DNA from 2 places in the Microbacterium sp. 22303 genome. Region 2 is predicted to be linked to the other one. Evidence: predicted binding sites of a transcription regulator. Region 2 holds the regulator's gene; the other holds the start of a gene.

Region 1 (11,431 bases), on a different contig from region 2:
AAGAGGTAGTGGTGGTCGGCGGCGGTGGTGCAGCCCGAGAGCAGCAGCTCGGCGAGCGCCGCGGTGGTCGCGAGCTCGAGGTCGCGCGGGGTGAGCCCCGCCCAGACGCCGTACAGACCCTTCAGCCAGGGGAACAGCTCGGCGCTGACCACGGGCGTCCAGGCACGGGTGAGGGTCTGGTAGAAGTGGTGGTGCGTGTTGATCAGGCCGGGGATGATCACGTGCCGCGAGGCGTCGTAGACCTCGTCGACCGGCCGCGACGGGGATCCGCCGGCGGGCACCGCCTCGAGGATCGTGGAACCGGCGACCACCAGGCCGCCGCGGGCGTCGGCGGTGTCGCCGGTGTGGATCGCGAGCGGGTTCTTCAGCCAGACGGTGCGAGTGGATTCGGACATTGAGCAGACTCCCTGTGGATGAGGCGGAGCCGGATCCGGCCCCGCGGGGGCCAGCTCAGTGTTGACCTGTCTGCTGATCCAGGTGCGTCCCCGATGAGGGAGACACTTCAGATCTATCACTGCTCCGATGTCGAGGTCAATGCTTTTCCGGATCCTGGATCCTGATTTCCACTATTCGGACTGTGGATCTCGGGGCCCCGTCTGTCCCGGCCGACGGAACCCGCGAGACTGCAACCCCGTCTCGAAACTGCAGGATTGTGCTGCAGTTTCGAGACTCAGTTGCAGTCTCGCGGGTCCGGGGTCAGTGCGAGGGACGCTCGACCGCGACCTCGTTGCCGTCCCGGTCGACGATCTTGCCGTCGACGATCGAGTCCCCGTCCTCGAAGGCGTCCAGGTACGCGACCGGGATGCTGCGGGTCGGAGCCGACACGAAGGCGTTCTTGCGCTTGGCGCTGCCGAGGTGGTTGAACAGCAGGTTCAGCAGGATCGCCGTCACCGCGGCCGAGCTGATTCCGGAGTGGAAGATCGTCACGAACCAGGCCGGCATCTGCGCGTAGATCGACGGCACGGCGATCGGGAGCATGCCCACCGCGAGCGACGTGGCGACGATCACGAGGTTCATGTTGTCCTTGTACTCGACCTTGGCGAGCGTGCGGATGCCCGATGCGGCCACGGATCCGAACAGCACCAGGCCGGCACCGCCGAGGACCGGCGACGGGATGGCGCCGACGACACGGCCGAGCACGGGCAGCAGGCCCAGGATGACGAGCACGCCACCGCCGGCGGTGACCACGAAGCGGCTCTTCACGCCCGTGATCGCGACCAGGCCGACGTTCTGCGCGAACGCGGACTGCGTGAACGTGCCGAAGATCGGCGAGACGGCGCTGGAGAGCATGTCGGCGCGCAGGCCGGCGGCGATGCGCTTGGAGTCGACCTTGGTGCCCACGATCTCGCTCACGGCGAGGATGTCGGCGGTGGTCTCCGTCAGCGTCACCAGGATCACGATGAACATCGAGATGATGCCGGCGAGCTCGAACGTCGGCATGCCGAATCCGAAGATCTGCGGAAGGGCGAAGATGTCGCCCTGCCCGACCTTGCTGAAGTCGGCCTTGCCGAGGAAGACCGCGACGATGGTGCCGAGCACGATCGACAGCAGGATCGCCAGACGCGAGATCGCGCCCACCGGGATCTTGCTGAGGATCAGCACGATCACGAGCGTGATGCCGGCGAGCATGAGGTTCCCGGGCAGGGCGCCCTTCGCCGCGTTGGAGCCTTCACCGGTGCCGACGATCCAGCCGGCCGCCACGGGCAGGAGGCTGAGTCCGATGGTGGTGATCACCGTTCCGGTCACGACGGGCGGGAAGAACCGGATGATGGTGGCGAACACCGGGGCGATGAGCAGACCGATCACCGACGCGGCGATCACGGATCCGAACACCGCCGGCAGCCCGCCGCCGCTCGTGACGATCGCCCCCATCGTGGCGACGCCGGCGAACGAGACGCCCTGCACGAGCGGGAGCTGCGATCCGAAGAACGGCACGCCGACCGTCTGCAGGATCGTGGCGAGTCCGCCCATGAACAGGCACGCGGCGATGAGCACGCCGATGTCAGCCGGCTTGAGGCCCGCGATCTGCCCGATGATGAGCGGCGGGGCGATGATGCCGCCGTACATCGTGAGCACGTGCTGGATGCCGTAGCCGATGGTCGCGCCGATCGGCAGTCGCTCGTCCTCGGGGCGGACGAACTCCTTCTTCTGCTTGGTAGTCAATTCGACCTCTTCGTCGGGTGCAGGCACCGGGTGAGCTGAGCGCCGGCCGTCCGCAACGCCACGCTGTGGCGGTTCGACGACGAATGGTCTCGTCCGCCTCGCGAGCGGGGCGGATGCTGTTGGTCCAGGTGCATCTCCAGCTCTGGAGACCCCCTCAGGCTAACGGGAGCACTCGTCGAGAGTCAAGACTTTTTTCCGAATCTCGGATGGTACTTTCCGTAATGCGGATATATGCTCCGCCCGATCGCCGCCGTGCAAGCGCGGAAAAGGGGCCCGGATCAGGAAGATCCGGGCCCCTGGCGTGACGGCGCCGCGTGTCAGTCGTCGAGCAGCTCGGCCTCGATCGTCTCGTCATCCGAGCCGGCGTCCGCCTCGCGCGGCGCGGTGGGGCCATCGCTGGTGAGGACCAGCGAGGATCCATCGGCGGCGACATCCACCCGCACGATGTCGCCGTCGTGCACGCGGCCGGAGAGCAGCGCCGACGCCAGCCGGTTCTGCACCTCGTTCTGGATCAGTCGCCGCAGCGGCCGGGCTCCGAACACCGGGTCGTAGCCGCGCTCGGCCAGCCAGGCGCGCGCATCCGGGGTGACGGCGAGCGTCAGCCGGCGGTCGGCGAGGCGGCGCTGCAGCTGGTCGATCGTGAGCTCCACGATCTGGGCGAGGTCGTCCTCGGTGAGAGCCTGGAACATCACGATGTCGTCGAGACGGTTGATGAACTCGGGCTTGAACGCCTGCCGCACGAGCGCCATCACGGCCTCGCGCTTCTCGTCGGGCGAGAGCGTCGGGTCGATCAGGATCGGGGATCCGATGTTGCTGGTGAGGATCAGGATGACGTTCGAGAAGTCGACCGTGCGGCCCTGGCCGTCGGTGAGGCGTCCGTCGTCCATGACCTGCAGCAGCACGTCGAACACCTCGGGGTGCGCCTTCTCGACCTCGTCCAGCAGCACCACGCTGTACGGGCGCCGCCGCACGGCCTCGGTGAGCTGACCGCCCTGCTCGTAGCCGATGTACCCGGGAGGGGCGCCGACGAGCCGGGAGACCGAGTGCTTCTCGCCGTACTCGGACATGTCGATGCGCACCATGGCGTGCTCGTCGTCGAAGAGGAACTCGGCGAGCGCCTTGGCCAGCTCGGTCTTGCCGACGCCGGTGGGGCCGACGAACAGGAAGGATCCGGTGGGACGACCGGGGTCGCTGATCCCGGCGCGCGAACGGCGCACCGCGTCGGAGACGGCGGCCACCGCCTCCTTCTGCCCGATGAGGCGACGGCCGAGTTCGCGCTCCAGGTGCAGGAGCTTCTCGCTCTCGCCCTGCAGCAGCCGGCCCACGGGGATGCCCGTCCAGGCTGCGATCACGGCCGCGATGTCCTCGTCGGTGACCTGCTCGTTGACCATGCGCGGCTCGTCGCTCACGGCGTCCGCCTGGCGCTCGGCCTCGGCGAGCTCGGCCTGCAGTTGCTTGATCGTCTCGTACTCGAGCTTCGACGCCTTCACGTAGTCGGCGTCGCGCAGCGCCCTGTCGCGCTCGGTGAACGCCTCGTCGAGGCGCTTCTTGAGCTCGCCCACCCGGTTCAGGCCGCCGCGCTCGCGCTCCCAGCGGGCCTCGAGGCCGGCGAGCTCGGCCTCTGCCTCGCCCATCTGCTCCCGGAGCTTCGCGAGGCGCTCCTTCGAGGCCGCATCCTTCTCCTTCTTCAGCGCGAGCTCTTCGAGCCGCATCCGGTCGACCGACCTCTTGAGCTGGTCGATCTCGACAGGGCTCGAGTCGATCTCCATCTTGAGCCGGCTCATGGCCTCGTCGATGAGGTCGATGGCCTTGTCCGGCAGCTGCCGGCTCGGCAGGTAGCGGTTCGACAGCGCTGCCGCGGCGACCAGCGCGGAGTCGCTGATGGTCACCCCGTGGTGCGCCTCGTAGCGGCCCTTGAGCCCGCGCAGGATCGCGATGGAGTCCTCGACCGAGGGCTCTCCCACGTAGACCTGCTGGAACCGGCGCTCGAGCGCCGCATCCTTCTCGATGAACTCGCGGTACTCGTTGAGCGTGGTCGCGCCGATGAGGCGCAGCTCACCGCGGGCGAGCATGGGCTTGAGCATGTTGGAGGCGGCGACGGATCCCTCTCCCCCGCCTGCGCCCATGAGCACGTGCAGCTCGTCGATGAACGTGATGACGCGGCCGTCGGACTCGGTGATCTCCTTGAGCACGCTCTTCAGGCGCTCCTCGAACTGGCCGCGGTACATGGCGCCGGCGACGAGCGCCGAGATGTCCAGCGACACCAGCTCCTTGTCCTTGAGCGACTCGGCCACGTCACCGGCGACGATGCGCTGCGCGAGGCCCTCCACGACGGCGGTCTTGCCGACGCCGGGCTCGCCGATCAGCACCGGGTTGTTCTTGGTGCGGCGGGTGAGCACCTGGCTCACGCGGCGGATCTCCGCATCGCGTCCGATCACCGGATCGAGCTTGCCCTGGCGGGCGCGATCGGTGAGGTTGATGCCGAACTGCTCGAGCGCCGACTGCTGCTCGTCCTGCTGTGCCGTCTGAGGGGTGGCCATTCGTCCTCCTGGGTTCTCCTTGCATGTGAGGCGCAAGGGCCGGATCGGATCCGCCCCTTGAAAGTTGAGTTGATAAGACTCAACTTTACCGGATCGAACGTTCCCGGGCAAGAGACCGGGCGGGCGAACTTAACGTCGCCGTTACACGGAGGAAACCCGTGACGGAGAGCGCATCAATAGCTTCATCTCAAGGTCTCGAAGGCGCGATCCCTGCATCACCCGCGGCGCCGACGGACTCGGCGGACCTTCCCGAAAGGCACCCCGAGATGACTCCTCCCCCTCCCCCTTCCGCGAGCTCTGCCGCCCCCGAGACCAAACCGCACGACATCGTCGAGGCGGCCGGCCTTCCGGTCGGAGCAGGCAATATGAAGCCCGAGTACGACCTCCGTCTTGCCAACGAGGATCTCGCGCCTCTGCGCAAGCAGGGCTGGAGCGCGTACAACATCTTCGCGTTCTGGATGTCCGACGTGCACTCGGTAGGCGGCTACCTCACGGCCGGCTCGCTGTTCGCGCTCGGCCTCGCCAGCTGGCAGGTGCTGGTGGCGCTCGTCGCAGGCATCGTCATCGTCCAGGTGTTCGCCAACCTCGTCGCCAAGCCCAGCCAGAAGACCGGCGTGCCCTACCCCGTGATCAACCGCGCCATCTTCGGGATCCGGGGCGCGAATATCCCCGCCATCATCCGCGGTCTCATCGCGATCGCCTGGTACGGGGTGCAGACCTTCCTCGCCGCCGAGTCGTTGAACATCGTGCTGCTGAAGTTCGTGCCGGGCACCCACGACCTGGTGAATCACTCGTTCCTCGGCCTGTCGGCACTGGGCTGGATCTCGTATGCGATCCTCTGGGTTGCTCAGGCGGCGCTGTTCTGGCGCGGCATGGAAGTCATCCGGCGCTTCATCGACTACGCCGGGCCCGCGGTGTACGTCGTGATGATCGTCCTTGCGATCTACCTGGTCTCGCAGGCGGGATGGGTCCACATCAGCTTCGACCTCTCGGCCGGCAAGCCGCTGGACTTCTGGTCTTCGCTGCCGGTCATGGCCACCGCGATCGCGATCGTGGTGTCGTACTTCTCCGGCCCGATGCTGAACTTCGGCGACTTCGCGCGGTACGGCCGCTCGTTCGCCGCCGTCAAGCGCGGCAACTTCCTCGGTCTTCCGATCAACTTCTTGTTCTTCTCGCTGCTGGTCGTGATCACCGCCTCGGCCACCGTGCCGGTGTTCGGCGAGCTCATCACGGACCCGATCAAGACCGTCGAGAAGATCGACAGCGTCTTCGCGATCCTGCTCGGCGGGCTCACCTTCGTGATCGCCACGGTGGGCATCAACATCGTCGCGAACTTCATCTCCCCCGCCTTCGACTTCTCCAATGTCGCTCCGCACCGCATCTCCTGGCGGATGGGCGGCATGATCGCCGCCGTCGGATCGGTGATCCTCACGCCGTGGAACTGGTACTCCAACGACACCGCCATCCACTACACGCTCGGCGTGCTCGGCGCACTGATCGGCCCCCTGTTCGGCATCCTCATCGCCGGCTACTACGTGGCCGCTCACCAGCGGATCAAGGTCGACGCGATGTACACGATGGACGCGAAGGGTCCGTACTGGTACCGCAACGGCTACAACCCCAACGGCGTGAAGGCGATCCTGATCGCCGGTATACCCACCGTGATCCTGGGCGTGTTCCCCAAGCTGTTCGCCGACCTCGGCGCCTTCGACGTGGCGTGGATCGGGAACTACACCTGGTTCATCGGCTGCGCGCTCGGATACTTCTCCTTCGTGCTGCTCGAGAAGCGCGACCCGCAGGTGCCCGTGTTCGAGGGCGAGGCCGAGGGTATCTCGGACGGCACGATCGACGGCGCAGCCGCGACGCCCGCGTCGGAACCGGCCGCGATCTCGCAGGAGATCCCGGTTCTGCAGGAGAAGCTGTGAAGACGGCGCGCGTCTGAGCCGCATTGCGGCGCCCCGCCCGGTCGGGTGCGACAACTCGAGTCTCGCGGGACAAGACCTCGGAGCACGCGAAAATGCCGGCCCGATACAGAATCGGGCCGGCATCCGCCGTTCAGGATCACCAGGATCCGCCGACGATGAGGGACGCCGTTGTCCGCACACCGTCGACGAGCTTCGAAGCGCCTCCCACTTCCGAGTCGTCCCCGTGAGCGCGACCTATGGCTCGCGCTCACGGGGACGACTCCGAGACAGTGGGTGTCAGCCGACCTCGGCCATGCCGCGGCGCAGCAGGCGGCCGCGCGGAGTGGCGAAGTCGATCTCCTCGCCGTGCAGGTAGGTCTTGCGCACCCGGCCGGCGAGCGCCTTGCCGTTGTACGGGGTGAGCGGGTTCTTGTGGTGCAGCTTGGTCACGTCCACCACGTAGGCGTCGTCGGCCGCGAAGATCGAGAAGTCCGCGTCGTAGCCGGGCGCGATCCGCCCCTTGCCCGTGAGACCGGCGAACTGCGCCGGCTTCTCGCTCATCCAGCCCACCACCGTCTCCAGCGACAGGCCGCGCTGACGCGCCTCGGTCCAGATCAGCGACAGCCCGAGCTGCAGCGACGCGACGCCGCCCCAGGCCACGGCGAAGTCGCCGTTCTCGAGGTCCTTGAGGTCGAGGGTCGAGGGCGAGTGGTCGGACACGATGAAGTCGATCGTGCCGTCCTCCAGGCCCTGCCAGAGCAGTTCGCGGTTGCCGGCCTCGCGGATCGGGGGGCAGCACTTGAACGCGGTCGCGCCGAGCGGGATCTCCTCCGCGGTGAGCGTGAGGTAGTGCGGGCAGGTCTCGACCGTGAGCTTGATGCCGTCGTGCTTAGCCGAGCGCAGCATCGGCAGCGCGTCCGAGGAGGACAGGTGCAGGATGTGCGCGCGGGCGCCGGTCCAGCGGGCGCGCTCGATGACCTCGGCGATCGCGAGGTTCTCCGCACCGCGGGGGCGCGAGGCGAGGAACTTGGCGTAGTCATCGCCGTCGGGCTTGGGCGCGCGGTCGATCGCGCGGGAGTCCTCGGCGTGCACGATCATGACCGAGTCGAACGTGGCGAGCTCGCGCATGTCCTCCTCGAGCTGATCGGGGTCCAGCGGCGGGAACTCGTCCACGCCGCTGTGCAGCAGGAAGCACTTGAACCCGAATGCGCCCGCGTCGTGCAGGCCCCGCAGCTTGTCGATGTTGCCCGGCACGGCGCCGCCCCAGAAGCCCACGTCGACGTGCACCTGATTGCGGGCGACGTCGCGCTTGATGTCCAGCGCCTCCACGTCGATCGTCGGCGGGATGCTGTTCAGCGGCATGTCGAGGATCGTGGTGACGCCGCCGGCCGCGGCGGCCTTGGTGGCCGAGGAGAAGCCCTCCCATTCCGTGCGGCCGGGCTCGTTCACGTGCACGTGCGTGTCGACCAGCCCCGGGATCAGGGTCTCGTCGTCGGCGAGCTCGATGATCTCGTCGCCCCGGAGCGCGTTGCCGAGCGGCTGCATCGCGATGATGACGCCGTCGCGGACGCCGACCTCACGGGGCCGGATCCCGGAGCTGGTGAGCACCCGCTCGCCGCGGATCACCAGATCGTAGTGCTCACCGGTCGGGTCGAGCGAGGCGTGTTCTTCGGTCTCCTGGGACATGTCCGCGGATTCCCTTCTGCCGGCGACGTCGCCGGCGTTGTGAGGTGGTTGACGGGTGGGTGTGGGGTGATTCGATTGTGCTCCGGAATCAGCGCGCGGTCGCCGGGAAACCGGTGACGCGCTTCGGTCGGGGCGGGGCATAGGTGCGGACCTTTGAAGTGGTGAGCCCCAGGCGCACCAGGCTCTCGGCGACCTGGACGGCGGCCTGCACACCGTCCACGACCGGCACGCCGCACAACTCGACGACGCGTTCCTTGAGCTCGGCCATGCCGCCGCAGCCGAGGACGATGACCTCGGCGCGGTCGACCTCGACCGCCTTCTGCGCCTCGGCGGCGATCGCCTCGACCGCGCGCTCCGGATCCGACTCGAGCTCCAGCACGCCGAGACCCGAGGAGCGCACCGAGGCGCACCGGTCGTGCAGTCCGGCGAGGATCAGCCGGTCCTCGATGAGCGGCACCGTCCGGTCCAGGGTCGTCACCACGGAGTACGACCGCCCGAGGTACATCGCGGTGGACGCGGCAGCCTCGGTGATGTCGACGACGGGCACGGTGAGCAGCTCCTGCAGGCCTTCGCGGCCGTGCTCGCCGTAGCCGGCCTGGATGACGGCGTCGTACTCGCCCTCATAGCGGACGACCTTGTCCATGACCGCGATCGCGGCGAGGTAGCTCTCGAAGTTGCCCTCGCAGCTCTCGGCGCCGAAGTCCGGCGTCAGACCGATGATCTCCGTGCCCGGCGACGCGGCGGAGCGTGCCGCCTCGGCGATGGCATCGGTCATCGCCTCGGTGGTGTTGACGTTCGCTATGAGAATGCGCATGGTGTTCCTCCTCCGCGCTCAGTGGGTGACGTCCACCGCGAGCGCGGTGCCGTCGACATCGTGGAACGGGCCGCGCCGGTCGGCGATGATCGCGTAGATGATCGCGGCGGATCCGGCGGCGACGAACCAGGAGAAGTCGCTGATGGCGTGGAAGACCGGCAGGAACGTGAACAGCAGCGACAGCGCGCCGGCGATGATCAGGGCGATCACGGCGCGCGGGTTGAAGCCCTTGGTGTACGCGTACTCGCCCATCGGGGACTCCGAGTAGAGCTGGGGCACGTTGACCCGCTGCTTCTTGATCAGCCAGTAGTCGACCATGATGATGCCGAACAGCGGGCCGAGCAGCGCTCCGAGGCCGCCGAGGAAGACGCCGATCACGACCGGGGAGTTGTACATGTTCCAGGGGGTGATCACGATCCCGATCACGGCCGAGATCAGCGCGGCGCGGCGGAAGTTCAGATGCCGCGGGAACAGGTTGTTCAACGCATAAGTGGGAGCCACGAAGTTCGCCATCAGGTTGACCGCGATGGTCAGGGCGATCAGCGCCAGCGAGGCGAGTACCAGCAGGAACGTGTTCGGGATGGCGGAGACGATCTCGGAGGGCGAGGTGATGAGCCTGCCGTTGATCTTGAAGCTGCCACCGGTGAGGATGACGACGATGACGCCGAAGAACAGCATGTTGATCGGGATGCCCCAGAAGTTGCCCTTCACGATCGCCTTGCGCGACTTGGCGCCGCGGGTGAAGTCGCAGAAGTTCAGCACGAACGTGCCGTAGATCGAGACCCACAGGGACGCGGCGCCCAGCATCTGCAGCCAGCTGTCGGCGCCTCCGGCGGACTTCGTCGGCGCCCAGTCGACCTGGAATCCGGATTGCACGAGAACCCAGACCGCGAGGATCACGAAGGTGGCGAGGATGATCGGGCCTGCGAAGGCCTCGTACTTGCGGATCATCTCCATGCCGTAGCTGACGATGATCACCTGGATGATCCACAGCGCGACGAACGTGATCCAGCCGAGCGCCGACAGCCCGAGGAAGGACCCGCTCTGCAGGTTCGTGAGGCTCGGGGCGATCGCGATCAGCACGACCTGCAGCACCTGGGAGGCGAGGTAGGTCTGGATGCCGAACCAGGCGATCGCGACGCCGCCGCGGAGCAGTCCGGGGATCTGCGCGCCGTGGATGCCGAAGGCGACCCGGCTCATCACCGGGAACGGCACGCCGGTCTTCTCGCCCATGAATCCGGAGAAGGTCAGCAGCAGGAAGAGGAACAACGCGCCGAAGCCGAGCGCGCCCAGGATCTGCCCGCCGGAGAGGCCGAGGGTGAACAATCCGATCGCGAATGCGTAGTTGCCCAGGCTGTGCACGTCGTTCGCCCAGAGGGTGAAGATGCTGTACGCGCTCCAGTGGCGGCTCTGGCGGTTGGTGGGAGCGAGGTCCCGGTTGTACAGGCGCGGACTGATTCCCGCCTGCACCGCGAACACGCCGGAGGGAGCCTCATCGAGCCCCTCGGAACTCCGACTCGGGACGTGGACGTAATCGTTGGACGTCATTGTGATTTGAACCCCTCTCGACGGCGACAGTGCCGTCGACACTCGATTTCACAATCCGGAATAAACGTTTCGGATGCAGATATCGTCGCGCTCGGACAGGGAGGTGACAACACCGTTTGCATAATTTGGACGGGCTCTCCCGCATGCGGCGCCGTCGGCGCTCCACCGGCGCGGGATCACGGGGCCGACTCGCCGCCTGACCCCGGCCGCCGTGTCGACGCACGTTCCACCAGATCGAACTCCAGGCGCAGATGCGACGTGAGCGGAGCGGCGCTGTTCAGCCGGCGCTCCAGCAGCCGCGTCAATTGCGACGCCCAGACCTGCATGTTGGCCTTCATCGCCGTGATCGGCACCGCGGCACGCTCGGCGATGACGCTGTCCATCATGTTCGCGACGAGCACGTCGTCGGGAACGCGAAGCCCGCGCGCCTGAACCGCCTCGATCGCTCCCACCGCGAACACGTCCGATGAGGTGAGGAATGCGTCGGGCGGTGTCGGCGTGCGCAGCAGCGACTCGGCCGCCGCCGCTCCGCCCTGCTGTCCACGCACCGGCTCCAGCTCCCTCACCAGCACGGGCAGCCCCCGCGCGCGCATCTCCTGGACGTAGACGCCGGCGATCGACTCCAGATACGTGTTCTGCGTCGACCCGACGATCAGCGCCGGGCGCTGCGCCCCCCGCTCCAGCAGGTGACCGAGGAGAATGCGCGCGTTGACGACGTGGTCGGCGCTGATCCACCACGGGAAGTCGTCGTCGTCCGGATCCCGATCCAGCGTCAC
Region 2 (11,431 bases):
GCAGATCGACGGAGGGGCCTGGCAGACTGCGACGCTGTCGGCTCCCGTCAGCGACGACACCTGGGTGCAGTGGTTCCTCGACTGGAACGCGACGAGCGGCAGCCACTCGCTGGTCGTCCGCGCCACCGATCGGCACGGCCGGATGCAGGAACAGCAGCGCACCCCGATCGCTCCGAACGGATCAACCGGATGGCAGTCGACCGTGGTCCGGGTCGGCACGGCCGGCTGAACGGCAGCGGGAAGCGCCGACCCCCGAGCCGGCGCCCGCCGTCAGACGAGCCCTTGGATCCGGAACTGCTCGACGTGGTAGACACTGTTGTCGCCGGTGTTCCACTGACTCACGCTGAGATGCAGATCCGGCAGCGTCGAGCCGGGCAGGATGTACCCGCCATAGAGCTGGGCGACGTGGATCGCGTCCTCGGCGCCCCAGTTCCCGCCCCAGAGCAGGGTGGTCTTCGCGGCTGTGTAGAGGTTGTCCGTCGGAGTGTTCACGATCATCGCGTCGATCCGGTAGGCATCGGCGTTGAACCAGGTCAGGATCCACTTGCCTCCGAGAGGTCGCAGGCACATCTCGCCGAACTTTCCCGGCAGCACCTCGGTCGCGGGGTTTCCCCAGCCCCACGCACCGTTCGCGTAACCCCACGGCTGGTACGCCGACAACGTGGTCATGCTGTTCTGCGGCACCCGGTAGAGCACGATGCCCTTGTCGCGCTGGAAGCCCGTGCCGTAGATGTAGACGTAGCCGTCGTTGCCCTGACCCCACGTGATGCACTGGAAGTGCCCGTTGGCCATGTCGGCCGGGAACTTCAGCCCCGTATGCTGCCAGGTCGCCCCGGAATCGTCGGACTGCCACAGTTCGGTCCAGCGCACCGCCCCGAACGTCGGCCCGTTCACGATGGCATGCAAGTACATCCGGGATCCGATCGTGATCACGTCGGAGGGGATCACGGTCTCGTAGTACGCATCGTGCGGGTAGTACCAGAGCTGGGGCGCCGTGACCTGGGTGTTCGCACCCGCGCCCGCCGCGCCGTTGAACACGACCCCGGTGGTGAGGTCGGTGGTCGAGGAGTACAGCGCGACCGGGGAGCGCCAGTTCGTACCGCCCACCGTGTCGGCCCAGGTGTCGCCGAACATGAACAGCAGCCGCCCGTCGGGCGTGCGAGCGGGTATCCCGAGATCGGTCGCGCCGATCCCGTACTGCACCCCCGCCTGCGTGCCGGCGAGCACCTTCATACGGGTCACGGTGAGTCCCGCGGCCGCCGCGGGACTCACGCCCAGCGCCGAGACGCCGAATGCGGCGCCGGCGGCGAGCGCTCCCTGCAACAGGCTGCGGCGGGTGAGCCCGCGGGCAGGACGGATCGCTTCTTCGGACATGGCCTTCTCCCCTTCGAGAACGCGACCGGCTACTTGAGCCCGGCCATTTTGATGTTGCCGATGATCTGACGCTGGAAGATGAGGAACAGGATCACGACCGGCGCCGCGGCGAGCACGGATCCGGCCATGAGCAGGCCCAGCTCGCTCGAGCCGCGGCCGGTGCGGAACTCCGCGAGGTACTGCTGCAGCACGAATTTCTCCGGCGACGTGATCGTCATGATCGGCCACACGTAGGAGTTCCAGTAGGCGAGGAACGCCGTGATGCCCATGACGACGAACGGCGGCTTCGACAGCGGCAGGAAGATCCGCACGAAGATGCCGAACCGGCCGCAGCCGTCGAGCATCGCCGCCTCCTCGAGGCTGGCCGGGATGTTCAGGTAGAACTGCCGGATGAAGAACACCGACGCGGCGCTGGCCGCCCCCGGGATCACCAGCACGGCGAGCGTGTCCAGCATCGCCAGCTTCGTCACGACGATGAAGCTGGTGAGCAGGATCGTCATCCCCGGGATGAACATGGTCGTGAGCACGGCGACCCACAGCGTGCGCTGGAACCGGAACTCGAGACGCGCGAACGCGTAAGCCGCGAACGAGTTCACCGTCAGGCTGAGCACGGTGAACAGGATCGCGCCGAGGAACGTCCAGCCGAGCGTGCGCAGGAATGTCTCGTCGCCGAGGATCTTGCCGTAGTTCTCCCAGTGCCACACTTCGGGGAAGAACTGGAACGGAGTGCTCAGCACTTCGGTCTTCGCCTTGAAGCCGGCGATCACCATCCAGGCGAGCGGGAACAGCGCGGCGAGCAGGAAGATCAGGCCGACCACGCCCTTGCCGACGAAGGCCGCCCAGCCACCGATGCCGTGCGGCACCTTGAGCCGGCGGTGATCCTTGCCGTCCAGGACGATGCGGGTGGTCTCGGGCACGGTCGCGGGGTACGTCGCGCTCATCAGTCGACCAGCCTTTCGGAGTTGATGAACTTGAACACGAGGGCCGACACGGATCCCAGCACCACGAACAGCAGCAGCGCCGCAGCGATCGAGTAGCCCACGTTCACGTCGTTGCGGAAGTGGTTGAAGATGAACAGGTTGGGCAGGGTGGTCGAGTCCAGCGGACCGCCCTGCGTCATCACGAGGGGCAGCTCGAACTGCTGAATCGCGGCGACGAAACCCGTGATCAGCAGGTACAGGAACACGTTCTTCATCTGCGGCATCGTGATGTAGAAGGTCTTCTGCCACCAGCCGGCGCCCTCCATCGCCGCTGCCTCGTAGTACTCCGTCGGGATGTCGACCATCGCGGCGACCATGATGAGCGAGGTCAGCCCCATGCCGAGCCACACAGCCGGCACGGCCACGGCGAGCAGCGCCCAGGCCGGATCCCCGATCCAGGAGACCGCGTCGATGCGGAGCGCGGCCAGCACCGCGTTCAGGATTCCGCCGTCATAGGCGTAGATCACCACGAAGATGATGGACGCGATGACTCCGGAGATGATCGTCGGGATGTAGATGCTGACCTTGAGGATGGTCGCGAGCCGACGCGACAGGCTCACCACGAGACTCGCGAACAGGAAGGCCAGCACGAGCATCACAGGCACCGTCATCAGCACGAACAGGAAGCCTCGGCCGATCGTGGCGACGAACAGCGGGTCCGTCAGCACGTCGGCATAGTTCTTCCACCCGACGAACTGCGGATCCTTGTAGAAGCTCCAGTCCTGGAAGGACAGGAAGCCGGCGTACACCGCCGGCCAGGCGACGAAGACGCCGAGCAGGATCACCACGGGGGCGAGCATCAGATAGGCGAGCTTGGTGTCTCGGTTCCGGTACCGCGCGTGCCGGCGCCTGACGGTGCGCCGGTCGTCGGTGACTTCGGCGGGCATCGTGCCTCCTCGTCGTTCTGAGGTGCGGGGCGTCGGCTGCGCGGTCGGGGACGGCCTCGCAGCGGTCCCCGACCGCGCCGCGCTCACTTCTTGGGAGCCTTGCTGGGCAGATCCTGCGACTGGATGACCTTCTGGATCGCGGCATCGGCCGTGTTGATCGCGTCATCCGGCGAGGCCGCGCCCTTCATCACCGACTCCATGGCAGTTCCGACGGCGAGCGAGACGTCCCAGGGGTAGGTCGGCTCGGGGATCGCGTCCGGCGCGATGTCCTTCGTGATCACCTTCGACCACGGGGCCTTGGCTGCGGCCTCATCCTTCGCGACGGCATCCTGCACGGAGGTGCGCACAGGGACCTTGGTGAACTGCGTGTTCACGAAGAACGGCACGAGGTTCTTCGGGTCGCCGGCGAGAGACCACTCGAGGAACTTCCCGGCGGCGTCGGCGTGCTTGCTCTTCGCGTCGATGACCCACTTGAAGTTGCCGAGGGTGGTCGCGGTGCGGCCGTCGGCGCCCGCGGCGTTCGGGAAGGCGCCGATGCCGGTCTTGGTCAGCAGGTCGGGATAGTCGGATCCGATCTCGGACATCATCCACGAGCCGGAAACCTTGAAGGCGACCTTCTTCTGGCCGAAATCCTTGCCCTCGACATAGGCGGCGAGCGCCTGCTTGGGCATGTATCCCTTGTCCCAGAGCTCCTTGTACTTGGACATCAGGTCACGGTACGCCGCGTTGTCGATGTCCGGCTTGGCCCAGTCGTCCGTGAGCGCCGTGTGCCCGGCGAAGTTGTACTGCTGACCGACCGTCGACCAGGCGAAGGTGATGGCGTCGGACGCCGGCGAGATGCAGTACTGACCCTGCGCGAGCGTCGGCTGGATCTTGGCGCAGTCGGCGAGCAGGTCGTCCCAGGTCGCCGGGGCCTTGTCGGTGTCGACGCCGGCCTTGTCGAGCATGTCCTTGTTCCAGAACAGCACCGTCTGCGCTTCCTGCAGCAGCGGGTAGGCGTAATAGGTGCCGCCGATCTCGGACACGGACTTGGCGGAGTCGATGATCTCGTCGAGCTTCGACTTGTCCACGACCTTGCCGAGGTCGTAGAGCTGCCCGGCGTTGACCGCGTCCTGGATGCTGCCGGAGTGCGTGTAGATGTCAGGGGCCTTGCCCGCCGCCTGGGCAGCCTTCATCTTCTGATCCCAGGCATCCGCCGGGATCTCCGTGTCCTTGACGACGATCTTGTCCTGGGAGGCGTTGAACTTCTTGACGATGTCCTTGTACCAGGCGTTCTCGGGCGGAGTGAACGTGCGGTGCCAGAACTCGATCGTGGTCTTGCCGGAGGAGTCGCCTCCGTCGCCCGCGGCCTGCCCCGGCGTGCTCGAGCCGCAGCCCGCGAGCAGTCCTACCGCCGTGATGCCGCCGAGAGCGGCCATCACCACCCGGCGCGTGCGCTGTGTGTCCGTCTTCATGGGTTCCTCCTCGGGAACACGACTTCCTCGTCGAATCGGTGCTGGGTCCGGCACAGGGGGCCGGGTCCGCGGTCGCGCTGAGTCGGCATCGACCGGGCTGCATTCAGAGTAGGCGAAATCGATTTCAGGCACAAGACGCTCTTGAGCGATCTGCGCAACTCCGTGCGAGTGAAAGCCGATTCCTCTTCTCTCCGCACCGCGCCCGCCCTTTCGGCCGCGACCAGAACGCCTCTAGAGTCGTTCGACAGGAAATCGATTTCAGATGAGGTTTGCTCGTCCAGTCGTGAGGACACTCGCGAAAACCACGAAGGAGCTCCCATGATGACGTCCGCCGTCGGATCCCCCTCACCGGCCGATCTCTCCGGGCGATGGATCCGTCCTGCCGGTCCTGTCCCGCGCGAACCCCGCTGGGGCCATCCCGCGGGGATGCAGCTGGGCATCAGTTCCGCACCGCGCGGGCTGCTGCAGATCTTCACCCCCTATCTGGAGCATCCGCCGTCCGCACGAGGTGGAACTGGCGGGGTACAGCGACTCCGGCTCCGTGCCTCTGGACCGGCTCGTACTCAGCGCGACCATGGGCAACTGGGCGCGGCTGCGCCGGCTCGAGCTCGCGGACCGCGTGGTCACGCCTGCAGAGCTCTGGCCCGGGTTCACCGGCACCGGGTTCACCGCGCACGCCTCCTTCGGACTCGACGAGCTCGCCCGCGAGGGCGGGGCTGCGCTCGTCTCCGCGACGGGCGACGAGGACGACCCGTGGTCCGTCGGCTACAGCGCGCACACCGCGGATCACGGGCGTTTCCTCGGACGGAGGATGCGGCAGACCTGGCGGGTGGACCACCCGCATCCCGCCCTCCGTGCACAGGTCAATGCGCGGTGGTCGTACTGGGCGAGCACCTCGGAGATCCCCGGCGGTCCCGCCTACGAGAACCTCGAAGTCGTGCAGCCGTTTCGACAGGGCGCCGCACTGCGCTTCATCGTCGAGCCGCTGGACTGATCGCCAGCGCGCACGGCGGAGGCCTGCATCGCCGTCTCGGCTGTGCCGGCGCGCACGACAAGCGCCGGCGCGGTCTCTGCACCGCTGCGCTGCCTCAGCGCTGGCTGTCGTCCGGATCGTCCGCGGTGTCGTCGGCGCGCTCAGGGCCGCTCAGCCACGGACGCCACAGCACCACTTCGGTGGAGCGGCGGATCCGGCGCCCGGACGGGACGGCCATGACGGATCCGGTCGTTCCGGCGGCGAAGACGCGCACGCCGGGGCGGTTCGCGCGCTCCTCGCGCAGGTCGTGCTCGAGCTCGCCCACGCGGCGGCGCAGCGTGCGCACCTCGTCCTCGAGGTCGAGCAGGCGCGCGATCGCAGGCAGGCTCATCCCCTCGCCGGACAACTGGGCGACCTCGCGCAGCTGCTCGATGTTGCGCATCGAGTAGCGGCGGGATCCGCCCCTGGTGCGGCCGGGCACGACCAGTCCGATCCGGTCGTACTGCCGCAGGGTCTGCGGGTGCATGCCGGCGAGCTCGGCGGCGACCGCGATGGCGAAGATCGGGGTCTCGGCGTTCATGCGCTCATCGGCCATGACGCACCCTCGTCCTTCGCGCACGGCGCATCCCGAGAACACCGGTCGCGCTCCGCAAGCGGGCGCGCGTACCGGAAACAGGAGAATGCACCGAGATCAGGAGGATCCGCGAGGAATCGTCCTGATCTCGGTCACTGTTCCTGATTCCGGGACGACGCGGCGAGCGGCGCCCGGTGTCCGCGTCGCGCGCGGACCCGATCGACGGCGCAGGTGAACTCATCCCCGGGCCTTCGCCAGCAGCTCGGTGCGCGGGTTCTCGGCGGGCTCCGCCTCACGGAAGCGCTCCAGCGCCTCGCGCGCGGCGTCGTCGAGGTGCGACGGCACGGCCACCTGGACCTCGGCGAGCAGGTCGCCGACGCCCTTCGACGTCGTGACGCCGCGGCCCTTGACCCGCAGCACCCGGCCCGACGGAGTGCCCGGCGCGACCTTGAGCTTGACCGGATCTCCACCGAGGGTCGGCACCTCGATGGTGGCGCCGAGCGCGGCCTCGGTGAACGTGACCGGGACGGTCACCCGCAGGTTCAGCCCATCGCGGGTGAACACGGGGTGCGGCTTCACGGCCACCTGGACCACGATGTCGCCGTTCTCGCCGCCGTCGGGCGAAGGCCGTCCACGGCCGCGCAGACGGATCTTCTGCCCGTCCTTCACGCCCGCGGGGATCTTCACCTTGAGCGGGCGGCCGTCCTCACCCTGCAGCGTGACGGTCTCGCCCTGCACAGCGGTCGCGAACGACAGCGTCGTGCGGGCCGTGACGTCGGCGCCCTTCTGCGGGCCGCCGTATCCGCGGAACCCGCCGGAGGGCTGGCCGAACCGACCGGAACCGAAGGATCCGCCGCCCTGGTTGAACATCGCGAAGATGTCGTCGAAATCGGCGGACTGCCCGCCACGGCCCCGGTTGAACGCGCTGAACACGTCATCGAAGCCTCCGTTGCCGGCACTGCCGGGCGCAGTGAACCGCGCCCCACCGGCGCCCATCGCGCGGATCTGGTCGTACTCGGCGCGCTGCTCGGTGTCGGAGAGCACCGAGTACGCCTCGCTGATCTCCTTGAACTTCGCCTCCGCCGCGGCATCGCCGGGGTTGGAGTCGGGGTGGTACTTGCGCGCGAGCTTGCGGTAGGTCTTCTTCAGATCCGCCTCGGACACGTCCTTCGAGACGCCGAGGGTCTTGTAGAAGTCCTTGTCGAACCAGTCCTGGCTAGCCATCGATCACCCCCTACTCAGCAGGAACGGCGACGACGACCTTGGCAGGACGCAGCTCCACATCGCCCAGGCGGTAGCCCACCTCGACGACCTCGAGCACGACGGCCTTCTGCACACCCGGCGTGGGCTGCTGGAAGATCGCCTCGTGCTGCTGCGGGTCGAACTCGTCGCCCTTCTCGCCATACGAGACCACGCCGAGGCGCTCCACCACCGAGCGCACCTTGTCGGCGATCGCGGCGAAGGGAGTCCCCTCCTGCAGATCGCCGTGCTGGGCGGCGCGGTCGAGATCGTCGAGCACCGGGATCAGGCCCTTGGCGGCCTCGCCCTTCGCGCGCTGGATCTCGACGCCGCGCTGCTCCTCGGTGCGGCGGCGGTAGTTCGCGTACTCGGCCTGAAGACGCTTGAGGTCGACGAGCAGCGTGTGCTCGGCGTCGGCGAGGGCCGCGTCCTCCGCGGCGTCCTCGGCGAGCGCGTCGTCGCTCTGCGCGATGTTCAGGATGTCGTCGACCGTGAGTTCGTCATCGGCGCCGGCGTCCACTCCGGAGTCCTGCCCTTCCGGCTGGGGGCCGGACGCGTTCGCGTCCGACCCCTCGCTCGGTCCTTCGACAGGCTCAGGAACCGCGGCGTTCTCGTCGAAGTCCTTGGGATCCGTCATTACTTCTTCTCGTCCTCGTCGTCCACGACCTCGGCGTCCACGACGTCCTCATCGGACGCCGCGCCCTCGGCCGCCGGCTCGCCCTGCGGGGCGGCCGCGTCAGCCTGGGACTGCGCGTAGATGGCTTCGCCGAGCTTGCCCTGCGACTGGTTCAGCTTGTCGAACGCGGTCTTCACGGCCTCGTCGTCATCACCGGCCAGCGCGGTCTTCAGCGCGTCGACGTCGGCCTTGACCTCGGTCTTCACGTCCTCGGGGAGCTTGTCCTCGTTCTCCGAGATGAGCTTCTCGATCGAGTAGGCGAGAGTCTCGGCCTGGTTGCGGACCTCGGCCGACTCGCGGCGCTTCTTGTCCTCGGCGGCGTGCTCCTCGGCCTCGCGCACCATGCGGTCGATGTCGTCCTTGGACAGCGAGGAGCCGCCCGTGATCGTCATCGACTGCTCCTTGCCGGTGCCCTTGTCCTTGGCGGACACGTGCACGATGCCGTTCGCGTCGATGTCGAAGGTGACCTCGACCTGCGGGATGCCGCGCGGAGCCGGCGCGATGCCGGTCAGCTCGAAGGTGCCCAGCGGCTTGTTGTCGCGGGTGAACTCGCGCTCGCCCTGGAAGACCTGGATCGCGACCGACGGCTGGTTGTCGTCGGCGGTGGTGAAGGTCTCGCTGCGCTTGGTCGGGATGGCCGTGTTGCGCTCGATGAGCTTGGTCATCATGCCGCCCTTGGTCTCGATACCGAGGCTCAGCGGGGTGACGTCGATCAGCAGGACGTCCTTGCGCTCACCCTTCAGCACACCGGCCTGCAGGGCGGCGCCGACGGCGACGACCTCGTCCGGGTTGACACCCTTGTTGGCCTCCTTGCCGGTCTCGCGCTTGACGAGCTCGGCCACAGCGGGCATGCGGGTGGATCCACCGACGAGCACGACGTGAGCGATGTCGCCGACCTTGATGCCGGCCTCGCGGATCACGTCCTCGAAGGGCTTCTTGGTGCGGTCCAGGAGGTCCTTGGTGAGGTCCTCGAACTTCGCGCGGGTGATCGTCTCGGAAAGCGACACGGGGCCGTTCTCGGTGAGCGACAGGTACGGCAGGTTGACGCTGGTCGACGTCGAGGAGCTGAGCTCCTTCTTCGCCTGCTCCGCGGCCTCCTTGAGGCGCTGCAGCGCGATCTTGTCGCCCGAGACGTCGACGCCGGTCGAGTCCTTGAACTGCTTGATCAGGTAGTCGACGAGACGCTGGTCCCAGTCGTCGCCGCCGAGGCGGTTGTCACCGGCGGTGGCGCGCACCTGGATCGTGGAGAAGTCGTCGTCCTTGCCCACCTCGAGCAGCGAGACGTCGAAGGTTCCGCCACCGAGGTCGAAGACGAGGATGAGCTCGTCCTCCTTGCCCTTGTCGAGGCCGTAGGCCAGGGCCGCCGCGGTGGGCTCGTTGATGATGCGCAGGACGTTCAGGCCCGAGATCTCGCCGGCCTCCTTGGTGGCCTGGCGCTCGGCGTCGTTGAAGTACGCGGGGACGGTGATGACCGCGTCGGTCACGGTGTCGCCCAGGTAGGCCTCGGCGTCGCGCTTCAGCTTCATCAGGATGCGCGCGGAGATCTCCTGCGGCGTCCACTTCTTGCCGTCCACGTCGAACGACCAGTCGGTGCCCATGTGGCGCTTGACCGAGGCGATCGTGCGGTCGACGTTGGTGACGGCCTGGCGCTTCGCGGTCTCGCCGACGAGCACCTCCCCGTCCTTGGTGAAGGCGACCACCGAGGGGGTGGTGCGGAATCCTTCTGCGTTGGCGATGACCTTGGGCTCGCCGCCCTCGAGGACGCTGACGACGGAGTTCGTCGTACCGAGGTCGATACCGACAGCACGTGCCATTTGTTTTCTCCTTCAGTCGGAAATTTGGTGGAAGTCTGCGCGAGCTCCGGATCCCGGGGATGACCCTGCGAAACCTGAGTCGCGATGACTCAACGATACGCCCACTGTCAAGGGATGTCAAACAAACTTGATACGAGTGCGCTCAACTTTCACGAGTGGCGTCGCATGGATAGTTCACCCCATCGTGCGGACGCACAGCAGATCCCTAGGCTCGGGGCATGACCTCACGCACCCGCACCGCATCTGCCGCGATCCGCCTCGGCGCCGCCGCGCTCCTCCTGGCCACCGCGCTGCCGCTGAGCGCCTGCCTGAACCCGTTCGACCTCATCCCCAAGGGGCCGGCCAAGACGCCCACGTCCGAGCCGACCGCCGAGGCCGGCACCGTGACGGACGCACCGGCCGACTCGTCCTCCTCCGGATCGCTGTACTTCGAAGACCCGTCTCTGCCCGCGGGCACGGCCGCGGAGTGGTCGGACGGCCTGATCAGCGACAGCGAGTGGGACTACACGACTCCCGACGACGGCAAGGGCAACTGGGGCTTCACCCGCAAGGACGGCGTCTGCCAGGCGAAGTTCTGGCAGGGCACCATGACGTGGAACGGTCAGACCGACGACCGATCCGCGTCGGATGCGGTGCTCGCGGCCGTCCTCGGCACGACGCCCGACAAGGCCACCGAGCGCGCGACGGATGACACGCTGATGAACGCGACCAGCCAGACGAAGGACATCGCGAGTCGCACGCTGTCCTACTCCGACGACACGGGCAGCGGATACGCCGCCGCCCGCGGATTCCTCGATGCCCGCCTCGGGTTCTACGTCTCCGTCACCTGCACGGACGACTCCGCGGGCACCGTCGGGTACGACGTGATCACCGCGGACGCCATTCTCATCCACTGACCTCGCGCCGCCACGGAAATCGCACAGCACGCCTGACGGGCGGGCGAACCGCCGCGTCAGGCGAGCAGCCGTCCCCAGCGCGCGTCGAGCAGAGGGGATCCGGCCAGCTCCAAGGAGTGCCAGAGCGTCACCGCCACGGAATCGAGCACGGGCACCCCGGTGCGGTCCTCGACCTCCGCCACGATCGGCGCGCCGTACAGGTTGGTGCACAGGTAGACGAGCGCGTCGGGGCCCGCCTCGGCGAGCGCGATCGACGGATCCACCAGCGCCTCGGGCCGCACCCGGCCGAACGACTCGTTGTCGCTCAGTCCGAGCGCGGTGTGCCCGGTGACGGTGACGCCGTTCTCGCTGTAACGGGCGGCGACCTGCTCGTTCACGTCGGCGGTGTACGGCGTGAGCAGGCCGATACCGGAGATCCCGAACCGCCGGAACGCCGCGAAGTAGGCGAGCGTCGAGGTCGTGGCGGGCACGCCCGTGGCCCGGGTGATCTCGGCGGCAATCGCCTCATCATGCCCGACGCCGAGCCACGATCCCGAGGTCCCGTTCCAGGCGATCACGTCGACG

Evidence for each region. Region 2 encodes HspR, which represses chaperone genes until heat shock. Its sites were predicted from a motif close to AAGTTGAGTCNNNNNGACTCAACTT; they were not measured.
Region 1: ACTJI8_RS15940 (ATP-dependent Clp protease ATP-binding subunit) is a predicted target of HspR. The motif match lies at 4,765-4,789, and genes of this name have one in related genera.

The regions. Positions count from the first base shown of each region.
Region 1 covers NZ_JBQEOQ010000005.1:349,850-361,280, forward strand. Annotated here, with positions in the region: gene ACTJI8_RS15930 (8-oxoguanine deaminase) at 1-395, opposite strand, end outside; gene ACTJI8_RS15935 (nucleobase:cation symporter-2 family protein) at 697-2,190, opposite strand; gene ACTJI8_RS15940 (ATP-dependent Clp protease ATP-binding subunit) at 2,481-4,703, opposite strand; gene ACTJI8_RS15945 (NCS1 family nucleobase:cation symporter-1) at 4,970-6,628, shown strand; gene allB (allantoinase AllB) at 6,905-8,293, opposite strand; gene ACTJI8_RS15955 (aspartate/glutamate racemase family protein) at 8,382-9,107, opposite strand; gene ACTJI8_RS15960 (NCS1 family nucleobase:cation symporter-1) at 9,126-10,655, opposite strand; gene ACTJI8_RS15965 (LacI family DNA-binding transcriptional regulator) at 10,832-11,431, opposite strand, start outside.
Region 2 covers NZ_JBQEOQ010000002.1:25,531-36,961, forward strand. Annotated here, with positions in the region: gene ACTJI8_RS05840 (molybdopterin-dependent oxidoreductase) at 1-229, shown strand, start outside; gene ACTJI8_RS05845 (DUF4185 domain-containing protein) at 271-1,374, opposite strand; gene ACTJI8_RS05850 (carbohydrate ABC transporter permease) at 1,404-2,315, opposite strand; gene ACTJI8_RS05855 (carbohydrate ABC transporter permease) at 2,315-3,241, opposite strand; gene ACTJI8_RS05860 (ABC transporter substrate-binding protein) at 3,325-4,695, opposite strand; gene ACTJI8_RS05865 (hypothetical protein) at 5,237-5,689, shown strand; gene ACTJI8_RS05870 (heat shock protein transcriptional repressor HspR) at 5,784-6,263, opposite strand; gene ACTJI8_RS05875 (DnaJ C-terminal domain-containing protein) at 6,480-7,466, opposite strand; gene ACTJI8_RS05880 (nucleotide exchange factor GrpE) at 7,477-8,118, opposite strand; gene dnaK (molecular chaperone DnaK) at 8,118-9,971, opposite strand; gene ACTJI8_RS05890 (hypothetical protein) at 10,190-10,867, shown strand; gene ACTJI8_RS05895 (maleate cis-trans isomerase family protein) at 10,924-11,431, opposite strand, start outside.